Regions from separate parts of the Shewanella psychrophila genome, predicted to be linked through region 1. Evidence: predicted binding sites of a transcription regulator. Region 1 holds the regulator's gene; the other holds the start of a gene.
What was found. Region 1 encodes MetJ, which represses methionine synthesis genes. Its sites were predicted from a motif close to TAGACGTCTAGACGTCTA; they were not measured.

Region 1 (3,424 bases):
ATGTTACTACCCGTGATCGGAGCCGATGGTGCCGATAAAGATCAGATGATAGATAAGTTTGATTCCCTGCAAGACTCTTATGATGCACTAGATGCTGCCATTACAGTCGGTGATGCTACTTCAGTCGATCTCTATCGTGGTGAGTTAGTCACCGATCTCGAGTCTTTAAAAGATAACAATGCTTATGTGAGTACAGGTATTGGATTCTCTATCGTATTACCCACACATAAAATGCCCATGGCGGTGTTTTATAAGAGCTATATGGATGCCATTGGAGTCGCAGCCATTGCCCAATCTGATATTGATACTCTTAATGGGTTAGATCCAAATAATCCTTCAGAACTGGCAGACCTAGATTCACAGGGAGCTGTGGTTGCCGGTGTGGTTTCTGATTTAGGCGTAGCCTTGAGCTTTCCACTTTCAATTGTCAATATGCCCATTGCAGTCGGGGTATCACCTAAGCTTCAGCGTATAGATACCTATAACTATGCCGTTAGTGCGAATAACTTCGAGGCTAGTGATTTTGATGATTTTAAGTATAGAAACGACGAGGTCACTTTTAACTTAGATGTTGGTGTCGCCATGAAACCTGTAGAAGGTTTGGTTGTGGGGCTATCTGGTCGAAACCTTATTAGTCAGGATGTGGAGACGGTAGAAGCACAAGGCCGTAAATTTACCTATCAAGTTAAGCCACAATTTACTGCAGGTATCGCCTATGACTGGGACAGTATAAGTTTAACCTCAGATATCGATCTGAACGCCTATAAACGCTTCGAAGAAGTTGGTGGTACTCAGTATTGGCGCGTTGGTGGTGAGTTGAAAGCTACGGATTGGTTTGCACTGCGTTTAGGTTACCGTCACGATATGAAAGACACGACGGCTGATATTTACTCTTTAGGTACAGGCTTCGAATTTGGTCGAGTCTTTTATCTGGACTTTACCGGCATGGTCGGCAGCGATGATGCTATAGGCGGTGTTTTACAAACGTCATATCATTTTTAAATTTAAAGAAGTTTCGAGGGCGCTTCGCTACGAGTTCGCCAACAAGTTGGCTGCGAGCTAAAAGCAAAAGCTTTTCGCTTCTGACTTTTCTTGAACTCGTAGGAGCGAAGCTCCGTACTCGCACCTTCTCTTAGCCTAATTCCATTAATGACTTCACCGCCAATATCGTTGCACAGATTGAACATAATATGAGTGTTGCCTTGCGAGTCTTATCTTTATCAACATGCCCTATCAGTCTCCCCGCGACCACATAACCTAAGATCACCGAAGGCAGAAGCAATAGCGACAGCCATAGATGTTTGATGCTAAGCAGACCTGTGATCCCAAGAATCACAAGCGCGATCAGTGAGCTGAAGATGAAGAAAGCCGATAGGGCCGCACGAAACTGACGGGCATCTTTTCCTGAAAGCAAAATTGCCAGTGGTGGGCCACCGATAGCGGCAATATTACCAAATACACCAGATATCACGCCGGCGCCAAACAGGCTCTTGCGGTTAACGGCTATGTTGAACTTAAGCAAACTCAATATGACCGCCGTGGCAACGATGCCCGATATGGCCAGTCCAAGAATGGGTTGTGGTGCATATATCAATAGACCTGCCCCGAGAAAACCACCAGGAATGCGTCCAAGAAGGGCATATTGCAGCCCATTAAACTCAAGGGCACCTCGCTCTCTAAACAGGGTCAGCAAGGAGATAGAGAAGCCCATGATGATAACCGGGGCCGGTACTAGCTCTGGATCGACAATATACAGCAGAGGAGAGGCGACAATGGCTAAACCAAAACCGATAAGGCTCTGGGTCAAGGCACCACAGAAGATGATAAGGGAAGCTAAAGCTAATGTGGTTGGATCTATCATTGAAAGCACGGCATTTTCTCTCAATTGTACTGTGATGGTTAAGGCGTTAGCCTTGTTAATTAATATGAAAGGCTTCGATATTAATCTTTTAGTCGGGCTCGATTGTTTCTGCAGGGTCGAAACTAGTGTGGAAGCAAACAGGGATCGCAATGCGATCCCTGAAACTGACTGAACAAGATTTAAGTGAGTATGATTACTCTACATCTTCCCATTCGATACCCATCTGATCCATCAAGCGCTTCACTTCAGCAGGGATAGTATCAGGCTTATCTTTAGACAAGTCATCATCGTTAGGCAGAGGTTGGCCTGTGTATGCATGCAAGAATGCCTCGCAAAGCAATTCACTATTGGTGGCATGACGTAGGTTGTTAACCTGACGACGGGTGCGCTCATCGGTAAGAACCTTAAGTACCTTCAAGGGAATAGAAACAGTAATTTTTTTTACTTGTTCATTCTTCTTGCCGTGTTCAGCATATGGGCTAATATAATCGCCATTCCACTCAGTCATTGACTCACCTGTATATTCAAAATTCGGGGCAGATTTTAACCCTTTAAATTGTGCAGTCAAATTATTGCCTCTTATTTATGACAATTGCAAATAGATTTCCATATGTTTGGACGTCTAAACGTCTATATTTGGTTGACGCTGGGCTTTCCCTTAGGTACATTTAGACGTCCAGACATCTCCTGTCCAATTTTTGTTGGGAGGAAGGTGTTCAGTAAATAGTTCTAGGAGTAGTAGATGACCGAACGTAAGTTAGCCACAATTGCAGTGCGTCAAGGGATTGAGTCCGATACCCAACATGGTGCCGTGGTGCCTCCCATCTATTTGTCGACTAACTACTCTTTCGATGGGCACAAGAACCCCAGAGATTTTGACTATAGCCGTTCGGGAAATCCGACTCGTTCTATTCTCGGTGATGCCATCGCTGGACTGGAGAAAGGCGCAACAGGTGTGGTGACTTGTACTGGCATGGCTGCGATCACATTAGTGACTAGCCTGCTTGGTCCCGATGATCTGCTAATCGTTCCCCATGACTGTTATGGGGGAAGTTATCGTCTATTTACTAACTTAGCCAAGAAGGGGGCCTTCAAGCTTGCTGTGGTGGATCAGACTGACAATATAGCACTGGAAGCCGCTATTGCCCAGAAGCCTAAGATGGTCTGGTTGGAAACACCATCGAACCCTTTACTGCGTGTCGTCGATATCGAAGAAATTTCCAAGGCGAGTAATGCCGTCGATGCCCTAGTCGTTGTCGATAATACGTTCTTGTCTCCCATTTTACAGCAGCCACTCTTGCTCGGTGCCGATATTGTTATCCATTCGACTACTAAATATATCAATGGCCACAGCGATGTAGTCGGTGGTGCTGTCGTCGCTAAAGATGCCGAGTTAGGTGAGTTATTGCATTGGTGGTCTAATACCTTAGGCCTAACAGGATCTGCTTTTGATAGTTATCTTACCCTACGCGGTATTCGTACCTTAGCGGTACGTATTCGTGAACATCAGGCTAATGCACAACGGGTGTTAGCGGTATTAACTGCCAGCGAGGCGGTCGATAA
Region 2 (3,424 bases), 1.7 Mb from region 1:
ATACTCCACCATGTCATTACGCTCAGCTTCACCGTGAACTAATACATCGATACCTAGCTTAAGCTGACGCTCAATCGTATCTCTAGTCACCTGACGTAGTTGGTCGTTATAAAACTCTTCAGTGATCTCCTCTTTACGCCAGCGGCTACGCAGGCCACGAATTGCAGGAGTCTGAGGGAATGAACCAATAGTCGTCGTAGGTAACAGAGGTAACTGGTATTTCTGCTGCTGTATGGTTTGGCGGTTAGCAAATTTAGTATCACGCTCATAGTCATCGCTATTAAGCGCAGCAACTCTATCGATAACTTGTTTATCTGCTGCAGCCTCTCGTGCATCTCTGCGCGCTACACACGTCACCAGAATAGCATCGACTTCAGCTTTAGCTGGGCTGTCGGCAGACTGATTTTGAGAATGAGTGAGTAGCGCTTTAAGTTGGGTCAACTCAGACAGCTTCTGCTTAGCGAATGATAATTGTTGCTTCAAAGCCGGAGCCAACTCAGTTTCAACATCGAGATCCACTGGGCTATGGAGCAATGAACAAGAGGGCGCGATCCAGACTCGTCCCTTAAGATCGTTAGCCACAGAGGCGATACGCTCGGCAATCAAATCAATATCTGCCGCCCATACATTACGACCGTTGATCACTCCTAAAGAGATCACTTGCTCAGGCTGTAGGTTTTCCGCAAACAGTGCAAGCTGCTCGGGAGCCGTAACGAGATCAAGATGCAAACCGGCAACTGGCAAGGCTGACACCAATGCTTGATGATGAGCAATGGTGCCATAGTAGCTGGCAAGTAAAACCTTAATCTGAGTATCTTTTAGCGTGTCATAGCTTGTTGCAATAGCGGTTTGCCAATCGGCATCAAGCTCAAGGGCTAGAATAGGCTCTTCGAGTTGCACCCACTCAACACCTTGATCACTGAACCGAGCCAAGATATCTGCATAAGTTTTAATGAGCTTAGGCAGTAGTGAAAGTTTATCGAAATCGCTGCCAACAGCCTTAGATAGAAACAGGTAAGACACCGGGCCTAGCAATACAGGTTTGGCGGCATGGCCTAATGCTTTTGCTTCTTCAACTTCATCGAAAAACTGCTCATAGGCCACACTGAATTCTTGATCAACGGTCAGCTCAGGTACTATGTAGTGATAATTAGTATTGAAGTACTTAGTCATTTCACCGGCTGGTGCATCTTTACCCGATGGAGCGCGACCTCGAGCGACTCGGAACAAGGTATCGAGATCTACGTTAGCATCGTCTTGGTTTCTGTGACGCTCAGGGATCGCGTTTAACGTCGCGCTTAATGCCAAAACCTGATCATAGAAGGCAAAATCACCAACAGGTAACAAAGAAACACCAGCCTGTGCCTGCCATTCCCAGTGAGTTCGACGCAACTCTTTAGCCACCTGCTTAAGCTCTGCCTGACTAATCTCACCACGCCAGTATTTCTCCTGAGCAAATTTAAGCTCGCGCTGACGACCAATTCTTGGAAAACCTAAGTTCGCTATCTGTATCGCTTGTGAAGTTTGCATATTGTATACCTTTTTGCTTTAATATGAGCAGAATTCAGAGTAAACGCGCAAAGAGTGTTATCTGCGAGTCATTGTGATTTAACATCTTTCGATGTAAACACACATTTGGGCGTCTGGACGTCTAGAAGTTTATTGTGATAGTCTATCTTCTGACAAACGAATTGATTTCAAGCGCAACATGAGCAAAATTCATGTTGAGACAAAGTGGGTATATTATGATTGAGCTTAGACACTTACGAACACTTCTAGCCTTAAAAGAGACGGGAAGTCTTGCTGGTGCAGCCAAAAAACGCTTCGTCACTCAGTCAGCGCTTTCTCATCAGATTAAGGAGTTAGAGACCCGAATTAACTCATCAATCTTTATCAGAAAGAGTAAACCTCTGTCTTTCACCCAAGAAGGTGCCCGGCTACTCAATCTTGCCGAAGAGATTTTACCTAAGGTGGTCGAAACCGAATATGACCTCAAGCAGGGGCTCAATGACGAACTTAACCAGCTCGGTGTAGGTATCGAATGCCATAGCTGCTTTCGTTGGTTGATGCCTGTGATGGAACAGTTTAGGACGGTTTATCCAAATGTGAATTTAGACCTTTCCAGCCGACACTTGTTTGATTCACTCAACGCGCTGGAGAGCGGCGATCTCGATGTGGTGCTTACCTCAGATCCTGTTCCGGGGCAATCCATTGCCTATCAGCATCTGTTCGATTTTGAAGTTCAGCTGGTTGTTGCCAACGACCACCTTTTGGCTAAACAAGAATATGTGACGCCAAAGCAACTCGAAAAGCTGGCTATCATCAGCTATCCAGTGCCGTTGCAACGTCTGGATCTCTACCGTCACTTTCTGGAGCCTGCAGGAGTAGAAGCCGGTGAGCAAATCAGTTGCGATCTCACCATGATGCTACTACAGCGTATCGCCTGCAAAGATGGCGTAGCGGCCTTGCCGACCTGGTCAATCAGTGAGTCTTACGGGCTGAACCTAACCGCAATCAAGCTAGGTCCAGAAGGATTAAAGCGCCCACTCTTCGGCGCCTATCGAAAAGACAGCTCCAGCGCACGAATGGCGCAACAGTGGTTAAAGCTGGTAGCCAAAGAAGGACTAGCGAAACAGCATAAGTTGAATTAAAAGCGAGTGGTAAGTGGTAAGTGGTAAGTGGTAAGTGGTAAGTGGTAAGTGGTAAGTGGTAAGTGGTAAGTAAAATCTAAATTAAAAAACTAAAAAAGCTAGACTCTAAAATTAGACTCTAGCTTTTCTTTTATTTACAGCTCTAAACTTACAGCTTAAAACTTTTTACAAGGGCTTCAACAGCTGATTTCTCATCGAAAGCACACGTCTGAGCACTAAACCTGGCGAGTTAGCATCGCGAGTCTGACGCAAATTATGGGCAACCATAAACTCATCTTTAAGCTCTTCATCTAAACCCAAAGATTCAAACGCTTCTATGGTCAAGGTCTGTTTCTGATTATCGATAAGCGACTTGATGATGCTCAAAGGGAACGACTCTTCTGACTCGGCATTTAAGAAGGCAAATGCAGTCAAGGCAATGATCTCACCGAACACGCTAAATAGCGCTAAAGTCTGTACTTCATCCGGGTTGATATCCACCCCTTCCATATGGTGCAAACTATCAACGGCATCGGTAGCAATGCTTTCAGTCAATGACCAATAACCTTGCACTAGCTTTTTGTATGGCTGAGGCAATTCATCGAGACGCTCCTTCAAGTAGAAGGTGAAGGCATATCGATAAATATTCACCTGGCCTAATCGAACTAGGGCATCTTTCAGTGAGCGGTTCTTAGTCGTAACACCTGCACCACTAATCGCCGAATTGCTGCGCCAAAGCATATGAGCTGCTAAAGCAGGATCTGAAGAGACAATGTCGATGACATTGCGGATAT

Region 2: metE (5-methyltetrahydropteroyltriglutamate--homocysteine S-methyltransferase) is a predicted target of MetJ. The motif match lies at 1,645-1,662, and genes of this name have one in related genera.

Annotation. Positions count from the first base shown of each region.
Region 1 covers NZ_CP014782.1:3,387,400-3,390,823, reverse strand. Annotated here, with positions in the region: gene sps_RS14580 (conjugal transfer protein TraF) at 1-1,002, shown strand, start outside; gene sps_RS14575 (sulfite exporter TauE/SafE family protein) at 1,133-1,870, opposite strand; gene metJ (met regulon transcriptional regulator MetJ) at 2,055-2,369, opposite strand; gene metB (cystathionine gamma-synthase) at 2,604-3,424, shown strand, end outside.
Region 2 covers NZ_CP014782.1:5,083,252-5,086,675, forward strand. Annotated here, with positions in the region: gene metE (5-methyltetrahydropteroyltriglutamate--homocysteine S-methyltransferase) at 1-1,512, opposite strand, end outside; gene sps_RS22055 (LysR family transcriptional regulator) at 1,746-2,651, shown strand; gene sps_RS22060 (HDOD domain-containing protein) at 2,817-3,424, opposite strand, start outside.